2 regions of the Isoptericola sp. MSGPD8_1_ISO-PGPR-S23-394 genome follow, and region 2 is predicted to be linked to the other one. Evidence: predicted binding sites of a transcription regulator. Region 2 holds the regulator's gene; the other holds the start of a gene.
What was found. Region 2 encodes LexA, which represses DNA repair genes until DNA is damaged. Its sites were predicted from a motif close to TCGAACANNTGTTCGA; they were not measured.
Positions count from the first base shown of each region.

Region 1: a site for LexA is predicted at 3,956-3,971, ahead of AC3RJ8_RS08250 (Rv2578c family radical SAM protein). Genes of this name have one in related genera too.

Region 1 is NZ_CM176517.1:1,827,807-1,834,804, reverse strand. Features, by position in the region: gene aspS (aspartate--tRNA ligase) at 1-1,751, opposite strand, end outside; gene AC3RJ8_RS08255 (PPOX class F420-dependent oxidoreductase) at 1,875-2,348, shown strand; gene AC3RJ8_RS08250 (Rv2578c family radical SAM protein) at 2,349-3,947, opposite strand; gene AC3RJ8_RS08245 (hypothetical protein) at 4,059-4,307, opposite strand; gene AC3RJ8_RS08240 (VOC family protein) at 4,500-4,883, shown strand; gene hisS (histidine--tRNA ligase) at 4,893-6,260, opposite strand; gene AC3RJ8_RS08230 (MBL fold metallo-hydrolase) at 6,310-6,998, opposite strand, start outside.
Region 2 is NZ_CM176517.1:2,288,168-2,295,165, forward strand. Features, by position in the region: gene AC3RJ8_RS10505 (HelD family protein) at 1-2,188, shown strand, start outside; gene serA (phosphoglycerate dehydrogenase) at 2,231-3,469, shown strand; gene AC3RJ8_RS10515 (DUF5302 domain-containing protein) at 3,596-3,778, opposite strand; gene nrdR (transcriptional regulator NrdR) at 3,892-4,386, opposite strand; gene AC3RJ8_RS10525 (LysM peptidoglycan-binding domain-containing protein) at 4,467-4,832, opposite strand; gene lexA (transcriptional repressor LexA) at 5,073-5,834, shown strand; gene AC3RJ8_RS10535 (L-lactate dehydrogenase) at 5,862-6,821, opposite strand; gene AC3RJ8_RS10540 (ATP-dependent DNA helicase) at 6,818-6,998, opposite strand, start outside.

The sequences.
Region 1 (6,998 bases), 460 kb from region 2:
TTGCGCTGGTCCGCGGAGATCGGTGCCGGAGCCTGCGTCAGCGGGTCGTACCCGCCGCCGGACTTCGGGAACGCGATGACGTCACGGATCGACGGCGAGCCCGTGAGCAACGCCACGATGCGGTCCCACCCGAAGGCGATGCCGCCGTGCGGGGGCGCGCCGAACTTGAACGCGTCCAGGAGGAACCCGAACTTCTCCTGCGCCTCGGCGGGGCCGATGCCCATGACGTCGAAGACCCGCTCCTGGACGTCGCGCTGGTGGATACGGATCGACCCCCCGCCGATCTCGTTGCCGTTGCAGACGATGTCGTAGGCGTACGCGAGCGCCTTGCCCGGGTCGGACTCGAAGCGGTCCAGCCACTCCGGCTTCGGCGAGGTGAACGCGTGGTGCACCGCCGTCCAGGCGGAGTTGCCGAGCGCCACGTCGCCCTCCTCGGCGGCGTCCCCGGTCGGCTTGAACAACGGTGCGTCCACGACCCACACGAACGACCACGCACCGTCCTGGACGGCCTTCTCGATCTGGCCCGTGCGGTGGGCGATCTCCACCCGCGCGGCGCCGAGCAGGGCGCGGGACTCCGCCGTCCTGCCGGCGGCGAAGAAGACCGCGTCGCCAGGGCGCGCGCCGGTCGCGACGGCCAGCCCGGCCCGCTCGGCGTCCGACAGGTTCTTGGCGACCGGGCCGCCCAGCGTGCCGTCCTCGGCGAACGTCACGTAGGCGAGGCCGCGAGCGCCGCGCTGCTTGGCCCAGTCCTGCCAGGCGTCGAACTGGCGGCGGGGCTGCGAGGCGCCCCCGGGCATGACGACGGCGCCCACGTACTCGTTCTGGAAGACGCGGAACGGCGTCTCGGCGAAGTACTCGGTGAGCTCGACCAGCGGGTTGGCGAACCGCAGGTCCGGCTTGTCGGTGCCGTACAGGCGCATCGACTCGGCGTAGGTGATGCGCTCGATCGGCGTCGGGACCTCGACGTCGACGAGCCGCCACAGCGCCACGAGGATCTCCTCGGTGAGCGCGATGACGTCGTCCTGGTCGACGAAGCTCATCTCGACGTCGAGCTGGGTGAACTCGGGCTGGCGGTCGGCGCGGAAGTCCTCGTCGCGGTAGCAGCGCGCGATCTGGTAGTAGCGCTCGAGCCCGCCGACCATGAGGAGCTGCTTGAACAGCTGGGGCGACTGCGGCAGCGCGTACCAGGACCCGGGAGACAGGCGGGCCGGGACGAGGAAGTCCCGCGCGCCCTCGGGGGTGGAGCGGGTCAGCGTCGGGGTCTCGACCTCGACGAAGTCGTGCCCGTCCAGGACCCGGCGCGCGGCCTGGTTCACCTGGGAGCGCAGACGCAGCGCGGCGGCGGGCCCGGGGCGGCGGATGTCGAGGTAGCGGTGCGCGAGGCGCGCCTCCTCGCCGATGACCTCGGTGTCCGCGAGCGCCGTCGAGACCTGGAACGGCAGCGGTGCGGACTCGTTGAGCACCACCACCTCGGCGGCGATGACCTCGATCTCGCCCGTGGCGAGGTTCTCGTTCGCGTTGCCCTCCGGACGGCGGGACACCTCGCCGGTGACCTGCAGCACGAACTCGGCGCGCAGCGGGTGTGCGACGGCCTCGTCACGGATGACGACCTGGGCGATGCCGGAGGCGTCACGCAGGTCGATGAAGGCCACTCCTCCGTGGTCCCGGCGGCGATCGACCCAGCCCGTGAGGGTGACGGTCTGGCCGATGTGCTCGGCCCGCAGTGAGCCGGCCGTGTGGGTGCGGAGCACGAAGTGGTCCTTTCGAACGGGGTGGTTGTCGGCCGCCGGCGCCTTGCGGCGGTCCGGCGTGGGCGTGCGCGACGCCCGTGCCATCCTACTGGGGCACGGCACCGCCACCGCGAGGAGATCACCATGGCCCGCCAGATCGCGACCAACACCACCGTGGCCCGCGACGAGCTCGTCGAGTTCCTGCGCTCGCGCCGCAACGGGGTGCTCGTGACCACCCGGCGCGACGGCCGGCCCCAGCTCAGCCCGGTCACCTACGGGATCGACGCCGCCGGCCGGATCGTGGTCTCCACGTACCCGGAGCGCGCGAAGGTGACGAACCTGCGCCAGCGTCCGCAGGCCTCCTTCATGTCTCAGGGCGAGGACTTCGGTGACGCCTGGGTGCAGGTGGACGGCACCGCGGAGGTCCTCGACCTGCCGGAGTCCGTCGAGCCGCTGGTGGAGTACTACCGGGCGGCCGCCGGACAGGAGCACCCCGACTGGGACGAGTACCGCGCCGCGATGGTCGAGCAGGGCAAGTCGGTGGTGCGGATCACCATCGAGCGGTGGGGCCCGGTCGCGACCGGCGGCTTCCCGGCACGCCTGGTCGACGAGGGGTAGTCAGAAGAGCACCTGCTCGACGCCCGAGCCGGCCACCTCCAGCCCACCGCCGTCGCGCGGCATGCCAGCCACGGCCCCGCCCGCGGTGGGCCCGACCATCGACCCCGCGGGATAGTCGCCCTCGTCGTGCGGACGGAGCTCTCCGTGCCGGCCGGTGGTACCGGACCCCGACCGGTGCCCGGACCGGCCGAACCCGCGCTCGTCGAGGAGGGGTCTCACCCGCTCCCACAGCCACTCGCGGTAGGCCTGCAGGGCGTAGGTGCCGCGTGTGAAGACGCGTTCGTACCCGGCCACGAGGTGCGGATGGTCCTGCTGGAGCCACTGGAGGTACCACTCGCGGGTGCCGGGCTTGAGGTGGAGCGGGACGACGGTGACGCCGGTCGCCCCGGCGTCGGCGACGGCGTCGAGCAGGCGTCGCAGGTGGTCGGTGGAGTCCGTGAGCCAGGGCAGGACGGGCGCCACCATGACCCCGCACGGCAGACCGGCGTCGCGCACCGCCCGGACCAGGTCGAGCCGGGCCCGGGGCGTCGGCGTGCCCGGCTCGACCGCCTGCTGCAGCTCTTCGTCGACGAACGCCAACGAGACGCCGAGGCCCACCTCGACGCGCTCGGCCGCGGCGGTGATGAGCGGCAGGTCACGTCGCAGGAGCGTGCCCTTGGTGAGGATCGAGAACGGCGTGCCCGAGTCCGCGAGCGCCGTGATGATGCCCGGCATCAACCGGTAGCGCCCCTCGGCACGTTGGTACGGGTCGGTGTTGGTCCCGAGCGCGACGGCCTCGCGCCGCCAGGACGGCCGGGCCAGCTCGGCGCGCAGCACGTCGTCGACGTTCGTCTTCACCACGACCTCGGAGTCGAAGTCCTTGCCGGCGTCCAGGTCGAGGTACTCGTGCGTCGGACGGGCGAAGCAGTTGTGGCTGATCACGCCGTCAGCGACGAAGTCGCCGGTGCCGGTCGTGATGTCGACCATCTCCTGGTCGTACCCGAGGTTCTCGACGCCGACGACCCGAAGTCCGGGTGACGACCCCACGGACTGCCCGACGACCGTCGCCCGGGTGCCCGTGAGGTGGTCGTCCATCGTGAGGAACGGCCGCCGCGGCGTCCAGGGCTCCGGCCCTGCGACGTGCGCCCACCCGCGGTCGCGGGTCAGGAACCGGTGGTCCCCGCTGCTGAGCAGGACGGTCCCGTCGGCGAGCGTGACCCGGTACGCCCGCTTGACCGTCGACCATCTCGCGAGGACCTCCGTGACGACGTAGCGGCGGTGCTCGCCGTCGGACTCGGTCCCGACGACCCGGTCTCCGACCCGGACCTCGCCGACGGGCCGCTGCCGACCGTCGGCCAGGAGGACCGGGGTCTGGGGCCCCAGGCAGTAGCGGCACGCATGACTGCACCCTCGGTAGGGGTTGACCGTCCAGGTGAACGGCATGCGGGACGCTGCCGGCACCTTGGACAGCGCGCTCTTGGCCAGCACCTCGTGGAACGTGATGCCGGCGAAGTCCGGCGTGCGCACGGTGCGCACCAGGCCCGCGCGGGCGAGGCCGGTCCGGTCGAGCCCGGGCAGGGCGCCGTCGTCGGCGGTGATCGATTGCGCGTCCCATCTCACGCCGCTATTCGAACACCCGTTCGATCAAGAGTCAACGGCGCGCCGGACATCTCCGGGGCGTGCGACGCCACGCACGGGCCGTATCGCTTGAGGTCCCCGCGGTAGACGACCTCACCGGGCACGCGGAGCAGCGTCTGGGGCCGGACCTTCCACCGCGGAGCGGTACAGCTCGTCGTCGATCCGCTCGCGCTTGAAGCAGCCGACGAACGGGTTGTCCGCCCGTCGGCGCCCGAAGCTGAACATGCGCTCGAGGCGCGGGTCCAGGGCGAGGGCCGCGTGGGTGACCTCGGCGCCCGTGACGAGCCGGATCGCCCGGGACAGGACGGTGGTGCTGCGCGACAGGACGACGTCGACGTTCACGGTCGGGACGATACGTTAGCGGAGAGGCTGTCAGTGCAGGTCAGGGCCGTTTTCAGGGGCGATCTCAGGGGTGGTTCAGGGTCGGCGGCCGCCACCGTCCGGGCGACCACCGATCACTTTTACCCGTCGGGACCGTCCACCCTCCCGAGGCCGGCGCCCGGCATCGCGTCACCCGTACCCCAGGAGGCACTCATGCTCACCGTCCGCCACGCGTTCAGCGGCTTCTCCGTCGACGACCTCGACGCCGCCGAGAGCTTCTACCGCGACACGCTCGGGCTCACCGTCCGGCGCACCCCGATGGGCCTGGAGATCGACGCCACGGGCGGCTCGCCCGTGTTCGCCTACCCCAAGGGCGACGCCCACGAGCCCGCCTCGTTCACGATCCTCAACCTCGTCGTGCCCGACGTCGGCGCAGCGGTCGCCGAACTCGGGGGGCGCGGTGTGGAGCCCTTGCGCTATCCGGACTTCCCGTACGACGAGGACGGCGTCGTCCGCAGCACCGATCCCGCTCAGGGCCCGACGATCGCCTGGTTCGCCGACCCTGCCGGCAACGTCCTGTCGCTCATCGAGGAGTGAGCCGCGCGCTCAGCCCGCGGCGGGCACGACGCGCGGCCGCAGGTCGGCCGTGGGCGGCTGCCACGTCGCCGGGTCGGCGCCGGTCTGCTCGCCGGACCGGATGTCCTTGACCTGGTGCTCGTCACCCGGGAACCACACGAAGGGGATCCCGCGGCGGTCCGCGAACCTGATCTGCTTGCCGAACTTCGCGGCCGACGGCGCCACGTCCGTCGGGATGCCACGGGCGCGCAGCGCGGCGGCCACCTCGTCGGAGGCGGCCCGGGAGGCTTCGTCGGAGACGGCGACGAGCACGGCCGTCGGGACACCGCGGGTCGCGGTCACCAGCCCGGCCGAGAGCAGACGCGACACCAACCGCGAGACGCCGACCGACAGCCCCACACCCGGGTAGGTGTTCTTGCCGTCCGAGGCGAGCGTGTCGTAGCGGCCGCCGGAGCAGATCGAGCCGAGCTCCTCGTGACCGACCAGCACCGTCTCGTAGACGGAGCCCGTGTAGTAGTCGAGGCCGCGCGCGATCTTCAGGTCGGCGACCACGACGCCGGGCGCCCGGGTCGATGCCGCCTCGATCAGGGCAGACAACTCGCGCAGCCCTTCCTCCAGCAGCTCGGTCCGGGCGCCGTGCCGGTCCGCGAGCGCTCGCACCCGTTCGATCACGTCGAGATCGGTCCCGCTGATCCCCGCCAGGTCGAGGCACGCCCCGGCCTGCTGCGTGCCGACGCCCTGCTCGGCCACCAGCAGCTCGGCGACCCGCTCGGCACCGACCTTGTCCAGCTTGTCGATCTGCCGCAGCACGCCCTCGACGTCCTCGATCCCCAGCCCGCGGTAGAAGCCCTCGGCGACCTTGCGGTTGTTGACCAGCACGCGGACCTCGGGGACACCGATGTCACGCAGCGCCCCGAGCGCCTCCGCCATGACCAGCGGCAGTTCGACCTCGAAGTGGTACGGCAGCTCACCGGCACCGACGACGTCGATGTCGGCCTGGGCGAACTCGCGGAAGCGGCCGTCCTGAGGACGCTCGCCCCGCCAGACCTTCTGGATCTGGTAGCGCTTGAACGGGAAGGCGAGCCGGCCGGCGTTCTCGAGCACGTACCGGGCGAACGGGACCGTCAGGTCGAAGTGCAGCCCGAGCTGCTTCTCGCCGCGCCCGGGGTCGGCGGCCCCGTCCTCACCCTCGGCCTGGAGCCTGCTGAGCACGTAGACCTCCTTGGAGGTCTCCCCCTTGCGCAGCAGCTGGTCCAACGGCTCGACGGCCCGCGTCTCGATGCCGGCGAACCCATGCAGCTCGAAGGTGCGGCGCAGCACGTCGAGCACGTGCTGCTCCACGACGCGACCGTCGGGGAGCCATTCGGGGAATCCGGAGAGGGGCGTGATGCGAGCCATGCGCCCGATCTTCCCAGATCCGGGCCCGTGGTGCGGACGCGTCCGGGGCTCAGCCGCCGAGGAACGGGTTGGTCGCGAGCTCGTGACGCACCGTCGTCGTCGGCCCGTGGCCGGGCACGACGCCCAGCTCCGGGTCGAGTCCGGCGACGACGCCGCGCAACGTGGCGAGCATGGCGTCGACGTCCGCCCCGGGCAGGTCGGTGCGCCCGACGCCGCCGGCGAACAGCACGTCGCCGCTCAGGACGACGCCCGGTCGCGCGCCGCCATCGACCACGAAGAGAGTTGACCCCTCCGTGTGGCCAGGGGCGTGCAGGGCCCGCAGGTGCACGTCCCCCGCCACGAGGTCCGCCGCGACCCCCTCGAACGTCTCGATCCGGGCCGGCGCCCGGTAGTCGCGCGGGGTCCGACCGAAGTCGCTCAGCGCCTGGGTCAACGCCTCGCTCACCGCGGCCGCCGGTCCCGCCGCGCCGCCCGCGAGCCCGATCGTGCCGAACGGGTCAGTGATCCGGTACGCGTCCGCCTCGTGCAGCCGCAGCGGCACGTCGTACGTCTCGCAGACCTCGGCGGCGTCCCACGTGTGGTCGACGTGCCCGTGGGTGGCCAGCACCGCCCGGGGGACGAGGTCGTGCTCGTCCAGCAGGCGGGCCACCCCGTCGGCCGTCCCGGCACCGGCGTCGACGACCACGCAGTCCCGGCGTCCGTCGGATCGCACCTCGTCGGCGACCACGACGCAACAAT
Region 2 (6,998 bases):
GCGCGCCACCGCGCGCGAACGGCTCGCCGAGGTACGGCGGGTGGGGCCGTCGGGGTCGCCGCAGAACCGCAGCGAACGGGACGCCTTCGCGACCCTCTACGCGGACCGCGCCGCCCAGCTCGACGCCGTCGAGGACCGGCTCGCCTTCGGGCGGCTGGACCTCGACGACGGCGAGGTCCGCTACGTCGGTCGTCTCGGCCTGACGGACGACGAGCACCGCACGCTGCTCACCGACTGGCGGGCGCCCGCGGCCCAGGCGTTCTACCGGGCGACGGCGATGCACCCGGACGGTGTGCGCCGTCGGCGGCACGTGGTCACCTCGGCACGGACCGTCACCGGCGTCGAGGACGAGGTGCTCGACCTCGATGCCGTGACCGACGGGCTCGACGCCTCTTCCCTCTCCGGCGAGGGGGCCCTGCTCGCCTCCCTGGCCACCCGGCGCACCGGCCGGATGGCCGACATCGTCGCGACCATCCAGGGCGAGCAGGACCGGATCGTGCGTGACGACCTCGGCGGCGCCCTGGTCGTCCAGGGCGGGCCGGGCACCGGCAAGACCGCCGTCGCGCTGCACCGTGCGGCCTACCTGCTCTACGCCCACCGCCGGGTCCTCGAACGGTCGGGGGTGCTCCTCGTCGGCCCCAGCCGCGCGTTCCTGCGCTACATCGACCAGGTCCTGCCCTCCCTCGGGGAGACCGGCGTCGTCTCCACGACCGTCGGCGAGCTGCTGCCGGGGGTGCGCGCGGACGGAGTCGACGACGGCCCGGTGGCCGAGATCAAGGGGCGGCTGCTGTGGCGCACGGCGGTCCGGCGTGCCGTGCGGGCTCGCGAACGGGTGCCGGCCCAGGACGTCCCCGTCCGGGTCGACGGCGTCGACCTGACGATCCGGCGGCGGGACGTGCGCGAGGCGATCTCCCGGGCCCGGCGCACGCACAAGCCGCACAACGAGGCACGGGCGACGTTCGTGCGCGAGATCCTCGCACGCCTGGTCGACCAGTACCGCGAGCGCACCGACTCCGAGCTGTCCGAGCACGACGTCGCGGTGCTCCAGGGGGACCTGCGCGGCGAGCGCGACGTGCGGGTCGCCGTGAACCTCGCCTGGTTCCCCCTCTCGCCCGAGAAGCTCGTCGCCGACCTGTGGGCCAAGCCCCACCGGCTCGCCGAGGCGGCGCCGGAGCTGAGCGCCGCCGAGCGGCGGCTCCTGCGGCGCTCGCCCGACGCCGCGTGGACGGAGTCCGACGTCCCGATCCTCGACGAGGCGGCCGAGCTGCTCGGGGTCGACGACTCCGTGGCCCGTGCGGAGCACCGCGCCGCGGAGGCGCAGCGTGCCGCCGAGGTCGAGTACGCCCGGTCGGTGCTCGAGTCCACGGGCGCGGGCGGGGGGCTCGTCGACGCGCAGACGCTCGCCGACCGGTTCGCGCCGAGCGGGCCGGTGCTGACGACCGCCGAACGAGCCGCGGCGGACCGCTCCTGGACCTACGGGCACGTCGTCGTCGACGAGGCGCAGGAGCTGAGCCCGATGGCGTGGCACGCGATCGTGCGGCGCGTGCCGACCCGCTCCCTGACCATCGTCGGCGACGTCGCCCAGACGTCGTCCGCGGCCGGCGCCGGGTGCTGGCCCGACGCCCTCGACCCGGTCCTGCGCGACGGCTGGCGCCTCAGCGAGCTGACGGTCAGCTACCGGACGCCCGCGGCGGTGGCGGACGCCGCCCAACGGGTCGCCACGGCGGCAGGCCTGCCCGTCTCGCCGCTCACGGCGGCGCGGGACGTCCCCGGCGCGCTGCGGCTCGAACGCACCGACGACCCCCTCGGCCGCGCGGCCACCTGGGCGGCCGACCTCGCCCAGGAGCACGTCGCCCCGGACGGCTCCGGGCGCGTGGCGATCATCGCCGCCGGGGACGACGTCGCGAAGCTGCGCGAGCAGGTGCGCGGCTCGCTCGCCGACACCCTCGGCCCGCCCGAGGCCTCGCGGCTCGAGGCGCAGCGCGCAGAGGACGCCCAGGTCGTGGTGACTTCTCCGCGCGAGGCGAAGGGGCTGGAGTACGACGCCGTCGTGCTCGTCGAGCCGGCGGACGTCGCCGACGGCCCCGGCCGGTGGGGGGACCTGTACGTGGCCATGACGCGGCCGACGCAGGCCCTGGTGGTGGTGCACTCCCGCGAGCTGCCCGACGGTCTGGTGCACGAGGGGTGAGACGGGTTTGTGGGGCGGGGCGCGGTGGCGCACCATAGGTCCGTGCTGCGCGCCCTCCTCCTCGAGAACGTCCATCCTGCTGCCGTCGAGATCCTCCGTGATGCGGGGATCGAGGTCGAGACACGCTCCGGCGCGCTCGACGAGGCCGAGCTGATCGAGACGCTCGCCGACTTCCAGATCCTCGGCATCCGCTCCAAGACCCAGGTCACCCGCCACGTCCTGGAGTCCGTCCCGGGCCTGCTGGCCGTGGGCACGTTCTCCATCGGGACGAACCAGATCGACCTCGACGCGGCCGCCTCCCGCGGCGTCGCGGTGTTCAACGCACCGTTCTCCAACACCCGCTCCGTCGTCGAGCTCGCCGTGGCGGAGATCATCGCCCTGACCCGGCGCCTGACGGTGCGCGACAAGGCGCTGCACGACGGCGTCTGGGACAAGACCGCCGACGGCTCCCACGAGGTGCGCGGCCGCACGCTCGGCATCATCGGCTACGGCAACATCGGCTCGCAGCTCTCGGTGCTCGCCGAGAACCTGGGGATGAAGGTCGTCTTCTTCGACGCCGCCGAGAAGCTGGCCCTGGGCAACGCGCGCCGCGTCGAGACGCTGGACGAGCTCCTCGAGGTCGCCGACGCCGTGACGATCCACGTCGACGGCCGTGCCGGCAACGCCGGCATGTTCACCGGGGACATGTTCGCCCGGATGAAGCCCGGAGCCATCTTCCTCAACCTTTCGCGCGGATTCGTCGTGGACCTCGAGTCGCTGCGCGAGCACATCCTGTCCGGCCACCTCGCCGGGGCGGCCGTCGACGTCTTCCCGGCCGAGCCGAAGAAGCGGGGCGACCACTTCGACTCCCCGCTGCGCGGACTCGACAACGTCGTGCTGACCCCGCACGTCGGCGGATCGACCCTGGAGGCCCAGGAGTCGATCGGCTACTTCGTGGCGAAGAAGCTGCGCGACTACTTCCTGACCGGGTCGACGACGCTGTCCGTCAACCTTCCCAACCTGCAGCTGGAGCACACCGGCGTCGGGCGCATCGCCCTGCTGCACCGCAACGTCCCGGGCGTCCTGGCCGCCGTCAACCAGGTCTTCGCCGACCATGGCGCCAACATCGAGGCGCAGATGCTCGCTACCCGCGGCGACCTCGGCTACGTCGTCACGGACATCTCGGACGTCACCCAGCGCGGCGCGTCCAAGAAGCTCATGGCGATGGACACCACGGTCCGGCTCCGGATCCGGGACGCCTTCGACCGCCCGGAGTTCCCGCCCGGCCCGGCGGCCGGCTGACCGGCGCACGCCGATCACGACGCCACGAAGGGGGCCGGCACCACGATGGTGCCGGCCCCCTTCGTCGTGACGTGCCCTTCGTCGTGACGTGCCCTTCGTCGTGACGTGAACGTCACGTCGCTCGCGTCAGCCGGACTTCCGCCGGAACATCGGCTGGACAGGTCCGGAGGTCTCCGAGCCGTGCACCGACCCGGTGTTCCGCCCGGACTCCGTGGTCGGGTGGTGCGCGGCGTTCTTCTTCTCAAGCGCCGCCTTGAACCGTGCCTTGGCCTCGTCACCCGGCGCGGTCGCTCTCTTGTCATCGCTCATGGGACCAGCATGCCCCGCGCGGGGCTCCGTGGCGAGGGGAATTCGTGCAGCGTCGCGCGGGAGACCGACGACTCGACCCCGCCCGTCCCGGTCAGCGCTCCGTCAGCGCCCCGTCAGCCCTCGTCGGAGCCGCCGTCCGAGCGGGAGGACGCCTCTCGTTCGGCGCGCTCGGCACGCAGCGAGGTGATGGCCGCGTCGAAGTCGTCGAGCGAGTCGAACGCCTGGTAGACCGAGGCGAACCGCAGGTACGCGACCTCGTCGAGCTCACGCAGCGGGCCGAGGATGGCGAGCCCGATCTCGTAGGCGTCGATCTCCGCGCTGCCGGACCCGCGCAGCGTCTCCTCCACCCGCTGCGCCAGCAGGGCGAGATCGTCGGCACTGACCGGGCGCCCCTGGCACGCCTTGCGTACGCCCGACACGACCTTGTCGCGGCTGAACGGTTCCGTGACGCCCGAGCGCTTCACCACCGACAGGCTCGCCGTCTCGATCGTGGTGAACCGTCGCTGGCAGGAGGGGCACTGGCGGCGACGCCGGATCGACGAGCCGTCGTCGGCGGTTCGCGAGTCGACGACACGGGAATCGGCGTGTCGGCAGAACGGGCAGTGCATCCGGAGTCTCCTGCGGTCGAGGCCGAGCCCGTGCCCGGCGGCCCGACGAAAGTATGCGCCGGTGCCACCTCCGTGCAACATCAGGTCCGACCGTGCCCGACCCCACCGTCGGGAAGCACCACGACCTGCCCGACCTGCAACGCCGTGGTGCGCAGGCCGTTGAGCTCCTTCAGCTGCGCGACGACGTCGCGCAGGTCGTCGCCGGGCTCTGCCACGGACTCGGCGTACTGCCACAGCGTCTCCCCCGGCGCGACCGTCCTCAGCTGCACCTCCATGGCCCGTCCCGGGGCGTCCGCCACCGCAGCTGCGCCCCACGCCATCAGGCAGGCGGACAGCACGAGCACCGCGAGCGCGACGAGCACGCGCCGGCCACGCGCGGTCAGCCGCAGGTCGCCCAGCTCCCGCACCTCGTCGAACACTGCCGGAACCGCTGTGCGCGCTGTCATGCCGTACCCCTCTCCGCCGGAGACACTCCCGGACCGTCGGCCGCTTCGAACACCTGTGCTTCATACACCTGTTCGTCGAACACCTGTACCCATTGGTAGCACGTCACCCCGACACGCGTCGAGAGAATCTCGAACAAATGTTTGATGTCGGGGGCGATCTGACCTACGCTGGGTCCATCGACGGCAGGTTTGTCCGATTTTTGTCCGGCGCGGTGGGTTCGGTACTGACGGGAGAGACGCATGAGGACGACACGCGAGACGAGCGGTGAGGGCAGCACCGGTGCACGCGGCGGCGAGCTCGCGTCGGTGTCGGAGATCTCCCCCGGGCTGGACCGGCTCACCGCGCGCCAGCGCCGCGTCCTGGACACCATCCGCGACTCGGTCGAGACCCGCGGGTACCCGCCCACCATGCGCGAGATCGGCGAGGCCGTCGGGCTGGCGAGCCCGTCCTCGGTGAAGCACCAGCTGACCACCCTCGAGCGCAAGGGCTACCTGCGGCGCGACCCGAACCGACCCCGCGCGATGGAGGTCGTGGAACCCGGCACGGCCGCGGCGGAGTCGGCCAGCGCGACCCCATCGGTCCTGGCGGACCTGCGGGCCGTGGACGGGACCGACGGCGGGACGCCGGCGCCCTCCTACGTGCCGCTCGTCGGCCGGATCGCGGCCGGCGGGCCGATCCTCGCCGAGCAGGTCGTCGAGGACGTCTTCCCGCTGCCGCGCCAGCTCGTCGGCGACGGCGAGCTGTTCCTGCTGAAGGTGGCCGGCGACTCCATGATCGACGCCGCGATCTGCGACGGGGACTGGGTCGTCGTGCGTCGTCAGAACGTCGCGGAGCAGGGTGAGATCGTGGCCGCGATGCTCGACGGCGAGGCGACGGTCAAGACGTTCAAGCAGTCCGACGGCCGCACCTGGCTGCTGCCGCAGAACCCGGCGTACGACCCGATCGTCGGGGACGAGGCGCAGGTGCTGGGCCGCGTCGTCGCCGTGCTGCGCAGCCTCTGACGGGACCCGCGGCGAGGTCGACGTCCCTCAGAGGCCGAACCGCCGCTGCACGGCACGGACGCTCGCGGCCGACGCACGCAGCCCCTCGACCTCCTCGTCGGACAGCGGCGTGTCGACGACCGTGGTCGCCCCTCGTGCGTCGACCAGGGTGGGCAGCGACAGGCACACGCCGTCGATCCCGTGGAAGCCGTCGATCCGTGTCGAGACGGGCATGACGCGGTGCTCGTCGTTGAGCACGGCCTCCACGATGCGCGTGGCCGCCAGACCGACGGCGTAGTTGGTGGCCCCCTTGCCGGCGATCACTCGGTACGCGGACTCGACGACCTCGCGGGCGATCGACCGGCGCACCCGGGCGTCGAGGGGCGGGCGCCCCGGCAGCGGCTCCCACTCCAGCAGCGGGACCCCGGCGATCCGCGCCGAGCTCCACAGCGCGATCTCGGAGTCGCCGTGCTCACCGGCCACGTAGGCGTGCACGTTCGCCGTCGCCACGCCGCAGTGCTGCGCGAGCGCCGCGCGCAGCCGCGACGAGTCCAGGACCGTCCCGGAGCCGAAGACCCGCTCCGGCGGGAGCCCGGAGACCTGCTGCGCCGCCGAGGTCACCACGTCGACGGGGTTGGTCACGAGCAGGTACGTCGCGTCCGGGGCGACCTCGACCAGCCCCGGCAGGATCGACCGGGTCAGCGCGATGGTCGCCTCCGCCAGGTCCAGGCGGGACTGGCCGGGCCGCTGCTTCGCCCCGGCCGTGACGACCACGACGTCGGCGTCACGGCAGACCTCGACGTCGTCGGAGCCGATCACCTCCGCCTGCGGGACGAACATCCCGCCGTGCTGCAGGTCGAGCACCTCGGCCTCGACCTTGGCCCGGTTCACGTCCATCAGAGCCACGGTCCGGGCGGTGCCGCGCGCGAGCGCCGTGAACGCGAGCGTGGCGCCCACCGCCCCGGCACCGACGACGGCGAGCTTGGTCGTGCTGCGAGGTGCTGTCACGCGCCCAGGCTAGGGCTGTCGCCTGCCTCGCGCGAGGGGAGCCGGCGCAGCGCGGACCGCACCAGGTCGGCGTCGGTGGTGCGCCAGAAGTCGGGCATCGACCGGGAGAGGAACGAACCGTAGCGGGCGGTGACGAGTCGCGGGTCGAGCACGGCCACGACGCCCCGGTCCGTCGCG